Regions from separate parts of the Thioalkalivibrio sp. ALJ4 genome, predicted to be linked through region 1. Evidence: predicted binding sites of a transcription regulator. Region 1 holds the regulator's gene; each other region holds the start of a gene.
What was found. Region 1 encodes sigma-54, which starts transcription at its own class of promoters, with help from an activator protein. Its sites were predicted from a motif close to TGGCANGNTNCNTGCTT; they were not measured.

Region 1 (4,421 bases):
CGATCAGGATGTCCACGGGTTCGTGATCCATGGCGTCGAAGTCGACCCCCTGGTCCAGCCGCAGGACCGCGACCCGGGGGACATCGAGCTCGGCCAGACGCCCATGCGGGATGGCCACGCCATGCCCCAGACCGGTGGAGCCAAGCTTCTCGCGGGCAGACAGGGCCTCGAAGATGGCCCCGCTGGCCGGGCCGGCGGACTCCTCGCCGCCGACGGCCAGCAACTCGGCCAGGGTCTCGAGCGCCCGTTTCTGGCTGGAACACTCGGGCTCCAGCCGGATACGGGCGCGGGTGATCAGCTCGGCAATGGTCATTGCGTTAAAGGGCCTGTTCGCGGTTGCGCTGGGCACCCTCGGCGCGGTGATGGTCCTTGACCTTTTCCTTGTGCTTGATCAGCTGACGATCCACCTTGTCGATCAGGCCATCAATCGCCGCATACATATCCTCGTGACTGGCTTCGGCGTGGATGTGATTGCCGCTGACCTGGAGATTGGCCTCCGCCTTGTTGTTCAGGTTCTGGTTTTTCTCGTGGGTCAGCACCACATGCACGTCGATCACTTTGTCGAAGTGGCGTTCCAGCTTCGCGAACTTTTCGTTCACGTAGTCGCGCAGGGCGTCGGTGATATCGACGTGATGGCCGGTCAGATTGATCTGCATGGTCAGGCTCCTTTTTGCTTGGTTCCACTGGGCATACTCGCCATCTGCCGGCGTTCGCTGGAAGACGGTATGTGCATAGCCTCGCGGTACTTGGCCACGGTGCGTCGGGCCACATTAATGCCCCGATCCGACAGGATCTGGGCCAGTTTTGCATCACTCAGTGGCTTGTTCGGGGTCTCGCCACCAATCAATTCCCGAATCATGGCACGGATCGCGGTCGCCGAGCATTCGCCGCCATCGGCTGTGCCAACATGGCTGGAAAAGAAGTACTTGAACTCGAATACCCCACGCGGGGTGTGCATGTATTTCTGTGTAGTCACCCTCGAGATGGTCGATTCGTGCATCTCCAGGGTCTCGGCGATATCGCGCAGGATCAGCGGTTGCATGGCAACCTCACCATGCTCGAGAAACCCCTGCTGGCGCACGACGATGGCCTGGGCGACCCGCAGCAGGGTGTCGTTCCGGCTGTGCAGGCTCTTCAGGAACCAGCGCGCCTCCTGCAACTGATCGCGCATAAACGCGCTATCACGCGCATCGGAGACCTGCCGCACCATGCCCGCATAGAGATCGTTGATGCGAATGCGCGGCGCAATCTCCGGGTTCAAGTCCACGCGCCAGCCATCGCGGTCATGGCGGACATAGACATCCGGCACGACGTATTCCGAAGTGGACTCGCTGATCTGGGCACCGGGCCGCGGATTCAGGGTGCGGATCAGGTCCAGCGCCCGCGCCAGCTCGTCCGGGTCGCGCACGCCGGACTGGCGCTGCAGGGCTCGGTAGTCCCGCTTGGCCAGGCTCTCCATGCCGTTTTCCAGGATGGCTCGAGCCGCGTCACGCGCCGGGGCATCCGGCGCCAAATGGCGCAGCTGGATCTCCAGGCACTCGCGCAGGTCCCGCGCACCGACGCCCAGCGGGTCGCACTGCTGAATCCAGTGCAGCACCGCCTCGACCTCGTCGACCCCCACGGGCTCGTCTTCGCCCTGGCTGATCATCTCCGCCAGCGCCTCGAGTTCACTGTCCAGATAGCCGTCCGGGCTGATCGCGTCGATCAGCGCCGCCCCGATCCGTTGGTCTCGTGGGGTCAGGTGGCTCAGATGCAGCTGCCAGAGCAGGTGGTCCTGCAGGCCCTCGTCCTCGCCGTCGGAGGTATTCTCCAGCGGGTCGCGGTCGTCCAGGCCGCGTGGGCTCGGGGCGGGCTCGTAGATGTCGTCCCAGCGACTGTCGGTGCTCAACTCCTCGGGGATCACGTCATCGCCAGCCGTGTCGGCCTGCATGCGATCCCCGTCGACCCGTTCGCCCCCTTCCTCCGGGCGCTCGGGCGGGGCCTCCTCGCCCTCGTCCTCCACCTGCTCGAGCATGGGGTTGCTTTCCAGCGCCTGCTGGATCTCCGCCTGCAACTCCAGCGTGGAAAGCTGCAGCAGACGGATCGCCTGTTGCAGCTGCGGGGTCATCGTCAGCGTCTGCCCCAGCTGCAGATTGAGCCCGGGTTTCAGCATCGCGGTTTGAGGTCCATGGTGACCATCAAGATCATCTTAAGGAAACACTGATCAATGTTCACAGTCGAAAGTTTTCTCCGAGATACACGCGGCGCACCTGGGGGTCGTCCAGCAGCTCCTGCGGGGTCCCGGCGCTCAGGATGCGGCCCTCACTAAGAATATAGGCCCTGTCGCAGATTCCGAGGGTCTCGCGCACGTTGTGGTCGGAAATCAGCACACCGATCCCGCGCTGGGCCAGATGCCCAATCACGGCCTGGATATCACCCACGGAAATCGGATCCACGCCGGCAAACGGTTCGTCCAGGCAGATAAAGCGCGGGTCACCGGCCAGTGCCCGCGCGATCTCGGCGCGGCGACGCTCGCCCCCGGACAGGGCAATCCCAGGGCTGTGGCGCACGGTCTCCAGCTGGAACTCCTCGATCAGGGCATCGCCGATGCGGCGTCGCTCGTGGCGGTCGAGCTCCGAGCGCAGCTCCAGCACCGCCTGCAGGTTGTCCCAAACACTCAGCCGACGGAAGATCGAGGCCTCCTGCGGCAGGTAGCCCAGCCCGGCTCGGGCCCGCGAATGAATCGGGGCCCGGGTGATGTCCCGGTCACCCAGCGTGATGCGGCCACGATTGGGCCGGATCAGGCCGACCAGGCTGTAGAAACAGGTGGTCTTGCCTGCGCCGTTCGGTCCCAGCAGGCCCACGACCTCCCCTGGTGCCAGATCGACGTCGACACGATCCAGCACCGTACGCTTGCCATAGCGCTTGGTCAGCTCGCGGCCGGTCAGATAGCCGGCCATCGGCGCAGATTCGCCACCGGCCGCGGCGGGCGCGCTGGTGTCGAGCTCGTTCATTCGTCGTCTTCGCGGGGCTGGATCCTGATACGTACACGCTCGTCATCGGCCTCGCCACGCTCGGCCTCGATCACATCCGTCTCCAGGTCGTAGACGATGCGCTTGCCGCGCGCTTCCTCGGCTGCCGTGATCACATGCGCCTGGTCGGTCAGGATCACCCGGTCCTCGTTCAGCAGGTAGTCGATGCGCAGCGCGGTGGCGATGCGCATCTCGCCCGTCTCCGGGTCCGGGGACTCCAGCCGCGCGGGCTCGCCGTGGGCCTCCATCTCGTAAGGGCGTCGGTCGCGGCTGCGCACATAGACCTTGTCGGCCTCCAGTGTCATGTCCCCGCGAATCACCACCACATCACCGGTATAAGTGCTTACGCCCCGCCGGTCGTCCATCTCCGCACGATCGGCGGTAATCTCCACCGGCAGGGGCTGCTGCTGGGCAATGACCGGCGCGGCTAGCAGCAACAAGGCACTGCCCAGCAGCACGGGCCATCCGGCCCGGGCGAGCGACGACCCACCACGTTCAGTCATTTGCGGCTTCCTCCTCGCCCGACTCGCTGTAGAGCGTGTACACGTCATGGAACAGCTCTATGGTATCCCCTCGCGAGTCGACGCGCAGACCCGTGCCCCGCTGGAAAAGGCCAGGCTGCTCCAGCGTCGACGGGGCATCGGAGGTGGCGATCATGGTGTCGGTCGCCACCGTCATATCGGCGGATTCAATCACCGTGCGCACGCGCTCGTCACGCTCGGGCTGCACCCCCCGCGTGGGGCCGATCAGGTCCAGGATCTCGTCCATCGGTCGGTGCAGCGCCTCGGGCGCAGTCCAGTGCCATTCGATACCGCCGGCGTCAAAGATATCCAGGTCGGGGTCGTCGATCAGCTGCGGGCCGTCGCGGCCAAACTCGCGCAGACGCGTTCCGCGCAGGCGGTGGCTCAGCTCGCCGTCCTCGCCGGTCGCGTGCAGCGTAAAGCCCTCGATCTCCAGCGTCACCTCGCCCTCCGGCTCGTGCTCGCTGGCAACAGCGCCGGCCACCAGCGCCGCCATTGGCAACAGGATCAGCGCCGCCAGTCCGGCCACCCACTTCATCCGTCGACGTACTCCGCGAACAGGGCCTCCAGCCGCCCCTGGGCCGCCAGCAGACCCTCGCAGACCTCGCGCACCGCGCCGCGCCCGCCGGGGGCCTGCGTGACCCAGTCGGCATGCTGCAACACCAGCGGGTGGGAATCCGCCACCGCGATGCCGAGCCCCACACGGCGCATCGCCGGCAGATCGACGATGTCGTCGCCCACGAAGGCGGCCTCGTCGGGCGCATGGCCGGTCTGCTCGAGCAACTCGTGCAGTGCGGCCCCCTTGTCGCGCCGCCCCTGCAGCAGGTGCTGCACACCGAGGTCCCGCATGCGGTGCTCGACCACCCCGGAAGTGCGTCCGGTCAGGATC
Region 2 (4,421 bases), 230 kb from region 1:
GTGGCGTGTGCCCGGCCGGATCGCGGGAAACAGCAGATAGGCCAGGAAGACTGCAAAGGCCAGATGGATCGAGCGCGCCTCGGTGTCCGAGACGACAAAGAAATCCAGCCAGTCGCCCAGGGGCGAGGCGATCCAGATCTGGAACAGCGACCAGGCCACCGCCGTCAGCCAGATCAGGCTGCGCGTGCCGCGCCCCGGATGACGTGCGCCGGATTCCAGCTCCTGAGCAGTCTCGGCCGCGTTGTCGGCCGGTTCCGTGGCCCCCCCGGTGGTCCCCCTGGTATCGCTCATTCGATCAGCCCCGCTTCACGGAAATAGCGTTGGGCCCCCGGATGCAGGGGGGCCGACAGTCCTTCGTCCACCATCGTCTCGCGCTCCAGCGGGCCAAAGGCCGGATGCAGGCCGCGAAAGGTCTCGAAGTTCTCGAACACCGCGCGGGTGATCTCGTAGACCGCGCGTTCCGAGGTGCGGGTCGAGGTCACCAGCGTGGCGCCGACACCGTAGGTATGGATGTCGTCGTCCTGGCCCGGGTAGGTGCCGGCGGGGATCAGCGCGCGCAGGTAATAAGGGGTGTCCTCGACCAGTTGGTCGACGGTTGAACCCTCGATCGACACCAGTCGGGCGTTGCAGGTCGCGATGGGTTCCTGAATCGCGGCCGAGGGGTGGCCGACGGAAAATACAAAGGCGTCGATGCGGTTGTCGCAAAGCGCCTGGGCCTGCTCGCGCGAGGGCAGCTCACTCACCCGGCGAAAGGTGTCCTGGTCCCAGCCCAGCGCCCCCATTAGTTCTTCCATCAGGATGCGCTGGCCCGAGCCCGGGTTGCCGATGTTGACGCGCTTGCCGGGCAGGTCATCCAGCCCCTCGATGTCTGCGTCGGGGCGCACCACCAGGGTGAGGGGTTCGGCATGCAGGCTGAACGCCGCCCGGAGATGGGGAGCGGGCCCGAATTCCTCGAAACGCCCGGAGCCCCGATAGGCGTGGTACTGCAGGTCCGACTGCGCGACGCCGAAGTCCATGTCGCCCGAGCGGATCATGTTGAGATTGAAGACCGAGCCGCCGGTGCTCTCCGCTGTGCAGCGCATCCCGTGCTCGTCGCGACGGGTGTTGAACAGGCGGCACAGGTGCTGGCCCGCCGGGTAATACACGCCGGTGACCCCGCCTGTGCCGATATTGATGAAGCGCGATTCGGCCTGCGCGGTGGTGGCCAGTAGCAGGCTGACCAGGGTGAGCACTGGCAGCAGGCGTTGCAGCCATCGCCGGTCGGCCCTCGGCACACTGGATCGATTCATACGCCCTCCGGGGTCATGCCGGGAACGAATCGCGGCAGTGCCGAGGATTCTAGGGAGACGCCGATCAAATAGCACGTTCGCGTTCAGGTCGACTGTGCCTGCGGGCCGGGGGCGATGGGGATCGCCTCGCCTTCGGTCATCCGCGGTCCTGTGCAGGCCCCTCTTCAATCAGGGTAAAGGACACGCCCGACAGGCGTGCCCTTGATGGCGCGGCGACGGGCCGTTGGGCGTTCGCCTAGGCCGGAAAACGGGGCCCCTGGCGTCGGTTCCGGCGAAGCATCAGCCCGAGCAGGCCGAGCCCCAGTCCCATCAGCAGCATCGTCTTCGGTTCGGGGACGGTGCCGACCGCGCCCGAACGGTAATAGACGCTGATATGCGAGATGTTGCGTGTGGCCACACCCGGATAGCTGAAGGGCGGTTGGGTGAAGGGTGAGCTGTAATCGCCATTGATCCCGGTCATCAGGAAGCCGACCAGGTTGGTGCCGCTGCCATGACTGAACACGAACAGCAGGTCTCCATAGTCCCATTCGGAATCGAGGTTCCATTGCCCGCTGTGGCGATTGCCATCAAAGCTGGCGAGGGTCGAGCTGTTCGACCCGGGGGAGGTCCAGCGGCCGTCGAATAGCCAGTCGCTGATTCCGAAGAATCCGGTGTCGCCCGCGGTATTCACAAGCCAGCTGGAGGGATCGCCGGTGGTGGAGTCGGTGGCTGCGCCATCCAGTGGCGACAAAATCTGACAGCCGAGATTGTTGGTGACCTTGTCACCGACGTTGCCGGACAGGGCAGTGCAATCGAGCAGTGCGGCCTGGGTGGCCCCGGAGAGCGACAGGGTCAACAGGAACACCGTTCCGGCCAGGAACGAGAGCAATGGCTTGCATGACATCGAGCTTACCTCCATGGGACGAAAGTCCCTCCATGGTTTCTCATGAATGCGGCTGGGGCGCGGATCGCCTGAAAGTGCCATCACTCACAAGGCGGGAATGCAGCACGCTTCGTGCCATGTTCGACGAGATGGGGGATTCGGGCGATGAAACAATCGCTTGTGAGATTTGATGTGGAGAGGCGGTCGTGGGTTACGGCCGAGATGTAAAAGAACCGGACATGTTCGGTCGAGGCGAGCGAATCACTGTGGATCAGGAGGCATGAACGAAATGATGGCGCCACATGGGCGCCATCATGCCAAGTCGAGCAGGACGTGATCAGGCCGCCATCGTGTCCCTGCGTGCTTTGCGGCGGACGGCGATACCCAGCAAGCCCAGACCCAGACCCAGTAGCAACAGTGTGTGGGGCTCCGGTACCTGCCCGTTCGGACGGTAGTAGATGCTCACGTGGGAGATGTCTTTGGGGCTTGCACCCGGGAAGTCAAACGGCGGGTCAATGAATGGCGAGAGGTAGCTGCCGTTATAGCCAGTCATCAGGAACCCGGTCAGATTGGTGCCGCGGCCATCCTTGAACAGGAACAGCAGGTCGCCGTAGACAAAGCTCGGATCCAGTGTCCAGGTCCCGCCCTGGGAGGTTCCGTCCAGCGTGACCAGGTTGAGGGTCGGATCGGCCGGATCAAACTCCAGCGGATCGCCGTTGCTGTTCGGCGGATCTTCCCAGCGGCCATCGAACTGCCAGTCACTGATGCCGAAAAAGCCCGTGCCACCGGCCGTGTTGACGATCCAGTTGGATGGGTCGCCTCCCACAGGGTCGTTTGCATGCCCATCCAGGGGTTCGAGGATCTGGCAGCCGATGTTGGCGGTGACGCGGTTTTCAACGCCGCCATCCAGGCTGGCGCAGCTGATCAACGAAGCCTGTGCGGCGCCGGAAAGGCCCAGGCCCAGCAACAGGGCGGCACTCGCGAAATAGGGTGTAGTACGTTTGGGGTTCATTCGATGCACCTTCCCTGGGAATAGCCCCCTGGGTGGCTTGCGCGGATCCGGCCCATCCGGTCCTTGTGCACTCAGGGCTATGCAGAAACGGTGCCATTCCCATATGCGCGCTAATTCATTCGAAAAAACAGACCGATAGGAGGATGCGCCTTTTGCCGGATGGCAGCGGGACTGGATGGGCGTAAAAAAGTGTGACACCGACGACTACGCCGTTCGGGTGAGTGGCGCCCGGCGGGTACATTCTCAGTGCCGCGAGAGGGGTTTACCCGGCCAGGATTGGGTGTAAAGAAACGGGACACCAGGCCGTGCGCGCCGGAGGCCATGGCTACCCTGTCGAGCTTGCCCGGCAGCGCGCAATAGGCCGTATGTAGCTGAAAATACGGAAGGCTTTGGATTCTTGCGTTGTGCGCTACCTGGACGGTGGTCTGGCCATGGCGTGGCGGCCACCTGAAAAAAAGCCCCGCATCCCCTATCATTACGCGTCTTTGTTTCCCCCTTCCCAGGCCTGCGCCGGTGAGTCGGCGCGCCGGGAAACCGAATCCACGAAAGTAATGAAACGGGAGATCCGAATGTTTTCGATCGACATGAGTATCCACGGCTACGACGACGAACTCTGGGGCGCCATCAGCAAGGAGGCGCAGCGCCAGGAAGAGCATATCGAGCTGATCGCCTCCGAGAACTACACCAGCCCGCGCGTGATGGAGGCCCAGGGCTCCGTGCTGACCAACAAGTACGCCGAGGGCTATCCGGGCAAGCGCTACTACGGTGGCTGCGAGTATGTGGATATCGTCGAGCAGCTCGCGATCGATCGCCTCAAGCAGCTCTACGGCGCCGACTACGCGAACGTGCAGCCGCATTCCGGCTCGCAGGCCAACGCGGCCGTGTACATGGCCCTGCTGCAGCCGCATGACACCGTGCTGGGCATGAGCCTGGACGCCGGCGGTCACCTGACCCACGGCGCCAAGCCGAACTTCTCCGGCAAGATCTACAACGCGGTGCAGTACGGCATCACCGACGAGGGTCTGATCGACTACGACGAGGTCCAGCGCCTGGCCACCGAGCACCAGCCGAAGATGATCGTCGCCGGCTTCTCCGCCTACTCGCGCGTGGTCGACTGGAAGCGCTTCCGCGAGATCGCCGATTCCGTGGGCGCCTACCTGATGGTGGACATGGCCCACGTCTCCGGCCTGATCGCCGCCGGCGAATACCCGAACCCGATCGACCACGCCCACGTGGTCACTTCCACCACGCACAAGTC
Region 3 (4,421 bases), on a different contig from region 1:
GCGATCGCCTTGATCTCCAGGCTGTCGAGATAGGCCTGTGGGTCTTCCGGGTCGAAGACCTTGCCGTCGAAGAACTCTTCCTTGCCGCGCGAGGTGGACTCGGGGATGTCGGCCGAGTCGATGCCGAGCGTGTCGGCCGCCTCGCGCCAGATGTCCTCGCGGTTGACCTCGTCCACCAGGGCCTGCATGTCGAGGTCCGGCGGCAGGTAGCCCCAACGGATGTCCTCGGTGAGGAACCACAGGTCGTGGCTCTTGAAGGGATAGGAGGCCTGGTCGTTCCAGTAGCGCATGCGGTCGGGGTGATCCTCGACCACGCGGCCAGTGCCGTAGTCGAAGTGCCCCTGCATGCGGTCAATGATGTCGCCGTACGGGGCGTGGATGTAGCGCCGGCGCGAGCAGATCTCGGCGACCTCCTCGATGTTCGCCGGGTCCTCGCAGTACATCTGCGCCTCCATCACCGCCATGATCAGGGCGCGGGCCGCGTTCGGGTTCGCCTCCACCCAGTCCGCGCGCATGCCCAGCGCCTTCTCCGGATGGTTGTGCCAGAGCTCGCCGGTGGTGTTCGCGGTGTAGCCGATGCCCTGGTTGATCAGCTGCATGTTCCAGGGCTCGCAGACACAGAAGGTGTCCATGGACCCGACCCGCATGTTGGCGACCATCTGCGCCGGCGGCACGACGATGGTGGAGATGTCGCGGTTCGGGTCGATCCCGCCGGCCGCCATCCAGTAGCGAATCCACAGGTCATGGGTGCCGCCGGGGAAGGTCATCGCCGCGCGCACCTCGTCGCCGCCGGCGCGTTTCTCCGCCAGCGCCTCCTTGAACTCCCCGGTCTCCAGGCCGACCTTCAGATCGGCATATTCATCACCCACCGAGATGCACTGCCCGGCCAGGTTCAGCCGCGCGAGGATGCTCATCGGCGTACCGCGACGGTGCAGCAGGTAGGGCATCGGCGTCAGGATGTGGGAACCGTCGATGCCGCCGCGGCGCGAACCCAGTTCCAGGTTGTCGCGCACCGTGCCCCAGGAGGACTGCTTCAGCACCTGTACGTCCGGCATGCCGTGGGCGGCGAAGAACCCCTTCTCCAGCGCGATGAACAGCGGAGCGGCGTCGGTCAGGGCGATAAAGCCCAGCTTCGCCTCGGTGGTCTCCGGCTTGCCGTTGCCGGCCTTCGCATACCCCCAGGGCGCGGCCCCGGAAACGCCCAGCGCGGTCGCGCCGATCCCGGCGGCCATGCCGCCCAGGAAACGCCGGCGCGACAGGCCGGAGGTCTTTTTCGTGTCATTCGTGTGATCGGTCATTGCGGGTTCACTCCCCTTGTCAGCAAACACGTCCCAAAAACGAAAAAAGGCGTCGCATCAGCCCGGCCGCGTTTGCAGCCGGGTGATGGACGCCTTTGTCCAGTCCCACGGGAGGCCCGGTCATCGGGTCTCCCTGTTGTCAGGCGACGAACCGCCGTTGGCTCGTCTTGCTCAGTCTCCTGCAGGAGGTGTGCCAATTAGCTGTTGCTAATCGACTCTCGTGGACCAAAGCCCACCCTGACGCGGAAAAATCGGACGGTTCCCGGTAAACAATCGAATCCTGGCAGGGGAATGACGATCACAAGCGGCACCACCCTGGGGCACGCCGGCGGTGCAGATGAACCGCTCTGGTGCACACCCCGTAGGAGCCGCCTTGGCGGCGAAGCCCCTGCCATTGTCGGACACTAGCAGGGGCTTCGCGGGCAGGCCCGCTCCCACAGGGGCGGAATCCCTTTCCCCGTGTATTAGCTACAGGTCGCCCTTGCCCAGGAGGTCGGACATCGCGACGGTCGCCTCGGCGACCTCGGCCAGGCGCCGGTTCTGGTTCATCGCCGTCTGGCGCAGGAGCTTGTAGGCCTGATCCTCGCTGAGGCCGCGGTGCTGGATCAGCAGCACCTTGGCGCGCTCGATGGTCTTGCGTTCGGCCAGGGCCTGGCGTGCCGCATGCAGTTCGTCCTCCACCGACTGCAGCCGGGTCGCCTGGCGCTGCACCAGGTCCATCACCGAGTGCCCGACGATCGGGACGTTGAGTACGGTCTCGCCCTCCTCCTGCGTGCTCTCCAGGCCCTCCGGCGCGCCGAAAAACACCGCATACGGCACGCTGTCGCGCAGCTCCGACTCGGCGAGTTGCTCCACCCGATCACGCACAGCGCCCAGGTCCGCGCGATCCGCCGTGATGCGTGCCGAACAGCACTCGTTCAGGTGCATCTCCAGCAGGTCCTCGATCTCCTTCATCGCGTCGATGCGCGCGGTGGTGCAGGCAAACCAGGTCTCGGCGCGGGCCGGGTCCGGCAGGGGATCGCCCCGGAGATCGCCGTGGGTACAGGCCTGACGGCGCAGCCGCTCGACCTCCGCCGCGAAGCCCGCGCCCTGCAGTTCCTGCCAGGCCGCGCAGGCGGGCTTCGGGGCAAACTCGGAGAAGATCCGAAACGAGCGTTCCTGGGCATCGATCCGGTGCAACAGGGACTGGCGCAGTTCGCCATCGAACACGCCCTGACCAAAGCCGGCGGCCCCGATCGCGCGTTCCTGGCCCGCCAGCTCCTTGCCCTGCATGAAGTTCAGCAGGGCCACCAGGGCCCGCGAGACCTCCGGGTCCGTGGCGGAGTCAGCGGCCTCGAACACCACTGCCAGCAGCGACCGGATCAGCTCGCTGAAGCCGCGCATCGCCTCCATCGGCGAGAGCGTGCGTTCGCTGACCTCCGCCCGCAGGCTGGGCAGACCCGACAGGCCATGCAGCGCCAGCGCCATGCGCCCCAGCAGACGGCTGCGCGCGTGGGCACAGGCCCCGGGCTCCAGCCAGCCATCAAGGTGTTCACGAAACGCCTGTGCGGTGGTGTCGGATTCAGCTCGGTACTGCGCTAGTTCGTCCGCATAGCGCTGGCCACCGGAGCCGATCCAGAGGCTGGAGGCACCGCGTTCGCGCTGGAGCTGATGCACCAGCGCGCGGATGCGCCCGACCAGCTGTACCGCCTCCAGCAGGCGCTCCAGGCTCACCACCTCGCACTTGCGCGAGGCGACCAGGAAGTCGCCAATGGCCTCTTCGAAGGAAAAACTCGGGGATGGGGTCTGGGTCATGCTCGTCGTCCGTGGATCACTCCCGGAACAAACAAGCATGCGATGTGCCAGTTCGAGGGGCTGACACAGGAGACACGGGCAAAACGGGCGGGGGATCACACCCCACCCGCGGACCGGCCCGCTCGATCAGAAGCTCATGGAGCGGTCGAAATCGGCAACGGCCTGGACGTACTGACCCATGCCGGCCATCTCGGCGTTCGGCAGGAAGTTGTGCTCGCCGACGTCGCGGCCCTTGGCGCAGGCCTCGCAGGCCCAGAACGGGACGCCTTCCTCGACCAGCGAATCCACGATGTCCTTCATCGCCGGCATGTTGTGGCCGACGATCTTGTCGTAGACATTCCGGTTGGCGATGTTCACGGCCTCGCCCTGCAGCCAGACGGTCACGTCATGGCCCTGCTGCTTGGCCACGTTCGCGGCGATCATGCCGAGGGTGGCACGGGTCGGGTCGTCGGTACCGGCAGTGACAGAAACAATAAAACGCATGGGACTCTCCTTGGTCACGTCAAAGTGGCAGGCACCGTAGCGACCCGGGCCGGGACCGTCGAGTTCCCACAAGCCTCAAGGAGGCGCCGAGTCAGGAAGCGCCTTTCGACGTAATGCTCATGCGATAGAGCTTGAAGGCCATCAGCAGCCAGGGAATGGCGTGCATGATCAGGTCGAGGATATCGATCGGACGGGTCAGCTCGCCCTGGAAGAGCCAGCGGATCTTCTCGACGATGTGCGGTTCGGGGACATAGGGCGACAGCCCCAGGGTGGCCACGAACAGTGCAAACAACCACAGTGGGGAACGGTCGACCCAGGCAACAAAGGCTTTCATGGCGCGCATCCTACCCGAAGCCTGGGCCGACTTGCGACTGCTCTGGGATCGGGGACTCTCGAGGTGCCCCAATGCCACGCAGGAGCGCTGGCGGACAGTGCACCAGGTCTTCCGGGCGGTCGATGTCGGAACGCGATTCCAGCTCAGCCCAGGCAAGACCCCGCGCCCGGGCCCGTTCACGGGTCTGTTTCAGCACCCGGTCGCTGCCCCACTCGATGGCCTCGAACAGCCCGGGTACGGGCCGCGCGGTGGCCAGAAGCACGTAACCGCCATCCAGTGCCGGGACCAGTGCCACGTCCTGTCCTCCGGCCAAGGCTTCACGGGCAGCGATCAGGTCCTCGACACCCAGCGTCGGGGCATCGGAGCCCATCACCAGCGCCGGAAACGGACCCGCCTCCAGCGCATGGCGCATGCGCGCCCCCAGGTCACCGCCCCGCTGCCTGTGCAGGGAACAGCCAAAGCGTTCGGCGCAGTGCTTGAAGAACGGATGATCGGAACCCGGGCTGCACCAC
Region 4 (4,421 bases), 550 kb from region 1:
CGCGCTGGCCTGGTACTGGCCGACGCGCTCCGCCCGCATCACCCGCCGCAACCTCGAACTCTGTTTCCCGGACAAGGACACCGCCTGGCGCCGCCGGGTCGGGCGTGGATCGCTGATGGCGATGGGCCGGGCACTGACCGAGTCCCCCTGGCTCTGGCAGGCTACGCCGCAAACCCTCGAGCGACTGGCGGTCGAGCCGCCCCGCTACGCCCGCCTGCGCGAACGCGAGGGCGGGCGGGCGCTGTTCCTGTGTGCCCCGCATCTGGGTTCCTGGGAGTTCGCCGGGCTGCAGGCCGCCTGCCACGGGCCGATGGCCACCCTGTACAGCCCGTTCAAGACCCCCGAGATCGACCGCTGGGTGCGCGACGCCCGCGCCTCCACCGGCGCGACCCTGGCCCCGGCCGACCGCTCCGGGCTGCGCGTGCTGCAGCAGTCACGTGATCGCGGCGAGATCATCGGCATCCTGCCGGATCAGAGCCCGAAGGGCGCCTCGGGTACGCATGCGCCGTTCTTCGGCCACCCGGCGCTGACCATGACCCTGCTGCCGCGCCTGCTGCGTGGGCGCGAGGACCATGTCGTGTTCTTGTTCGCCGAGCGCCTGCCGAAGGGGCGCGGGTTTCGCTATCACGAGATCGAGGCCGGGCCGGAGGTTGCCGACCGCGACTTCGCCCGCGCCGCTGCCGCGATCAACGCCCATGTGGAGGCCCTGGTCCGGCGCTGCCCCGAGCAGTACAACTGGGCCTACAAGCGTTTCCACCCGGCCCCCGAGGGCCAGCCCAACCCCTATCGCTGACACCCGGTCGAGCCAGGTTCCGAGCACAAAAAAAGCCGCCGGACCCGAAGGTCGCGGCGGCCGGTGCATCTGGCCCCGAGGGGCCGGATGCGGATGCCTTACAGGCTGTAGTACATGTCGAATTCGACCGGATGGGTGGTCATGCGCATGCGCGTGACTTCTTCCATCTTCAGGTCGATGTAGGCATCGATCATGTCGTCGGTGAACACGCCACCCTGGGTCAGGTATTCGCGATCCTGGTTCAGGGCTTCCAGCGCCTGGTCCAGCGAATGGCAGACCTGCGGGATGCCCTTTTCCTCTTCCGGCGGCAGGTCGTAGAGGTTCTTGTCCATCGCGTCGCCCGGGTGGATCTTGTTCTGGATGCCGTCCAGGCCGGCCATCAGCATCGCGGCGAACGCCAGATACGGGTTGGCGGTGGAGTCCGGGAAGCGCAGCTCGATGCGGCGGGCCTTCGGGCTCATCACGAACGGGATGCGCAGCGACGCGGAGCGGTTGCGCGCGGAGTAGGCCAGCATCACCGGCGCCTCGAAGCCCGGCACCAGACGCTTGTAGCTGTTGGTGGACGGGTTGGTGAAGGCGTTCAGCGAGCGGGCGTGCTTGATGATACCGCCGATGTAGTACAGCGCGGTCTCGGACAGGCCGCCGTACAGGTCACCGGAGAACAGGTTCTTGCCGTCCTTGGACAGCGACTGGTGCACGTGCATGCCGGAGCCGTTGTCGCCGACGATCGGCTTGGGCATGAAGGTCGCGGTCTTGCCGTGCATGTGGGCCACGTTCTGCACCACGTACTTCAGTACCTGCACCTCGTCAGCCTTCTGGGTCAGCGTCGCGGGGCCGACACCGATCTCGCACTGGCCGGCGGTGGCCACCTCGTGGTGGTGCACCTCGGTGGTCAGGCCCATCTCGGTCATCACTTCGCACATGGTCGAGCGGATGTCGTGCAGGCTGTCGACCGGCGGCACTGGGAAGTAGCCACCCTTCACGCCCGGGCGGTGCCCGATGTTGCCGTCTTCGTAGACGCGCTCGGAATTCCAGGAGGCCTCGGAGGAGTCCACGCGGCAGTAGGAGCCGGAGAGGTCCGAGCCCCATTTCACATCGTCGAACACGAAGAATTCATTTTCCGGCCCGAACAGCGCGGTGTCGGCAATGCCGGTGCTCTGCAGATAGGCCTCGGCACGGCGCGCCAGGGAGCGCGGGCAGCGGTCGTAGCCCTGCATGGTGGCCGGCTCGACCACGTCGCAGCGGATGTTCATGGTCATGTCCTCGAAGAACGGATCGATGACCGCGGACTCCGCATCCGGCATCAGGATCATGTCGGACTCGTTGATGCCCTTCCAGCCGGAGATCGACGACCCGTCGAACATCTTGCCTTCCTCGAACGACTCTTCGTCGAGGTCATGGGCTGGAACGGTTACATGCTGTTCCTTGCCCTTGGAGTCGGTGAAACGGAAGTCGACAAAGCGGACTTCCTTTTCCTGGATCTGCTTCAGCACGTCGGCTGCGGACATGGGAGTCTCCTTAGGTTTGCTCTTGGTCTTTGGGTTCGCCGCGCCGATTCGAGCCCGGCCGGCGTTGAATCGGTTCTATGCAGGCATCATGCCAGTTCGATCGATTGGCCCTGTGACGGTCGTTCAGGACTCATCAGGCCCGTACCACGCGGCGGGCTGCACAATATCCGTGCGTCATCGGCACCACAGTAGTGCATCAAGTCTTTTGTTGCACGCCAGTGGTGCATGGGCGATAGAGGATCTTCACCTCACCCAGCCGGTCCTTCAGGCGCGGATGGCCCTGCAGCGACTGTGACAGGCCCTCGCCCCGCGCGTTCAGGTCCGCGGGCGTGCATGCCCCGTCAAGGCGCAGCGTCAGGGTCAGGTGGATGCGCCCGTTCAGATAGTGCATGGAAAGCTGCTCCAGGCGATCCAGTTCCGGGGTGTCGGCCCAGGCCTCGCGCACCGCTTCGGCGATCTCCGGACGCAGGGGCAGGTTCGAGCTTCGAGCCTGATCTTGGTCGTTTTCCGGGTCCACATGGACCGTAAAATCGCGCAGCCGCTCGTGGCGCTGGGTGACGGCCCCGTACACCGCATCGGCAATCCGGTGTCCCTCGGAAACCGAAATCATCGGGGCGACCTGGATATGCACATCGGCGACCACGTCGCTCCCATGCCGCCGCGTGCGCAGCATGTGCGCATCCTTCACCCCGGGCACTTCCATGATCGTGCGGTGGATGCGCGCGACCTCCTCCGGATCCAGTGCCGTGTCAATCAGTTCGGCCGCGCTGCGCACGATCAGGCGCCCGGCGATATGCAGGATGAACAGGGCAACGATCAGCGCCGCCAGGGCATCCGCCCACGGGAAGCCCGCCACCGCGGCCCCGACCCCGACCAGCACGAACAGCGAGGAGATCGCATCCGTGCGGTGATGCCAGGCGTTCGCATCCAGCATCCGCGAGCCGATCCGTTTCGCCACACGGTGGGTGTACTGATAGAGCCCCTCCTTGGCCACCAGCGTCAGCACCGCAAAGGCGAGCGCGGCCGGGGCCGGCCCTGGGGTCGCGGCGTTGGTATCCATCAGCCGCTGTCCGGCGGCCCAGGCGATCCCGAGGCCGGCCAGTGCGAGGAACACACCGACGACTACGGTGGCCAGGGTCTCGATACGCCCGTGTCCGTAGGGGTGGTCATGATCGGGCGAGGCCGCGGCCTTGCCAGCGGCGAACAGCACCACACCATCGGTGATCAGGTCCGACAGGGTGTGCACGCCGTCGGCGATCAGCGCCTGCGAGTTCAGCAGCCATCCGCTCAGCAGCTGTGCCAGGGCAAGAAAGGCATTCACCACCGCGCCCACGACCGTTACCCGGCGCGTGGCACGGTAGCGCCGGCCGTTTTCGGGCGAGATCGTGGCCTCGGAGTTGGCGCGGGGGTCGCTCAGGACATCCCTCCCGAACAGGGTCAGGCCCTCAGTATGGGCGTGCCTCCGCCACATGCAAGACGCTTGCACTGCCTTCAGCGGTGGCCGCAGCCGGAGCCCGGCCGATATACTGTCCGCTTTGCCCTGACCCGGGATCCCGCATGGCGCACGAACGCACCCCGTCCAGCAGCAGCCCCACCTTCCAGGACCTGATTCGCCGGTTGCAGGACTACTGGAACGACCACGGTTGCGTGGTCCTGCAGCCCTACGACATGGAGATGGGGGCCGGTACCTTCCATCCGGCGACCTTCCTGCGTTCGATCGGGCCGGAGCCGTGGCGCGCGGCCTATGTGCAGCCCAGCCGCCGTCCCACCGACGGTCGCTATGGCGACAACCCCAACCGCCTGCAGCACTACTACCAGTTCCAGGTGTTGCTGAAGCCGTCGCCGCCGGACATCCAGGATCTCTACCTGGGCTCCCTGGAGGCCCTGGGCTTCGACACGCTCACCCATGATGTGCGCTTCGTCGAGGACAACTGGGAGTCCCCGACCCTCGGCGCCTGGGGCCTGGGCTGGGAGGTCTGGCTGAACGGCATGGAGGTCACCCAGTTCACCTACTTCCAGCAGGTCGGCGGGCTGGACTGCCACCCGGTCTCCGGCGAGATCACCTACGGGCTGGAACGCCTGGCGATGTACCTGCAGGGGGTGGAGAGCGTATTCGATCT

Region 2: the regulator sigma-54 is predicted to act here: its motif matches at 3,243-3,259, upstream of C936_RS0105755 (PEP-CTERM sorting domain-containing protein).
Region 3: the regulator sigma-54 is predicted to act here: its motif matches at 3,126-3,142, upstream of C936_RS0107900 (nitrate regulatory protein).
Region 4: the regulator sigma-54 is predicted to act here: its motif matches at 2,379-2,395, upstream of glnA (glutamate--ammonia ligase).

Annotation. Positions count from the first base shown of each region.
Region 1 covers NZ_KB897917.1:971,176-975,596, reverse strand. The annotation lists gene C936_RS0104605 (PTS sugar transporter subunit IIA) at 1-313, opposite strand, end outside; gene hpf (ribosome hibernation-promoting factor, HPF/YfiA family) at 318-656, opposite strand; gene C936_RS0104595 (RNA polymerase factor sigma-54) at 659-2,152, opposite strand; gene lptB (LPS export ABC transporter ATP-binding protein) at 2,211-2,939, opposite strand; gene lptA (lipopolysaccharide transport periplasmic protein LptA) at 2,990-3,514, opposite strand; gene lptC (LPS export ABC transporter periplasmic protein LptC) at 3,507-4,070, opposite strand; gene kdsC (3-deoxy-manno-octulosonate-8-phosphatase KdsC) at 4,067-4,421, opposite strand, start outside.
Region 2 covers NZ_KB897917.1:1,198,018-1,202,438, forward strand. The annotation lists gene C936_RS0105740 (TRAP transporter permease) at 1-291, opposite strand, end outside; gene C936_RS0105745 (TAXI family TRAP transporter solute-binding subunit) at 288-1,289, opposite strand; gene C936_RS0105750 (PEP-CTERM sorting domain-containing protein) at 1,525-2,157, opposite strand; gene C936_RS0105755 (PEP-CTERM sorting domain-containing protein) at 2,489-3,163, opposite strand; gene glyA (serine hydroxymethyltransferase) at 3,733-4,421, shown strand, end outside.
Region 3 covers NZ_KB897918.1:357,419-361,839, reverse strand. The annotation lists gene C936_RS0107905 (CmpA/NrtA family ABC transporter substrate-binding protein) at 1-1,298, opposite strand, end outside; gene C936_RS0107900 (nitrate regulatory protein) at 1,767-3,092, opposite strand; gene C936_RS0107895 (DsrE family protein) at 3,219-3,575, opposite strand; gene C936_RS0107890 (hypothetical protein) at 3,667-3,909, opposite strand; gene C936_RS0107885 (TIGR04282 family arsenosugar biosynthesis glycosyltransferase) at 3,920-4,421, opposite strand, start outside.
Region 4 covers NZ_KB897917.1:421,104-425,524, reverse strand. The annotation lists gene C936_RS0102030 (lysophospholipid acyltransferase family protein) at 1-793, shown strand, start outside; gene glnA (glutamate--ammonia ligase) at 892-2,301, opposite strand; gene C936_RS0102020 (cation diffusion facilitator family transporter) at 2,498-3,772, opposite strand; gene glyQ (glycine--tRNA ligase subunit alpha) at 3,859-4,421, shown strand, end outside.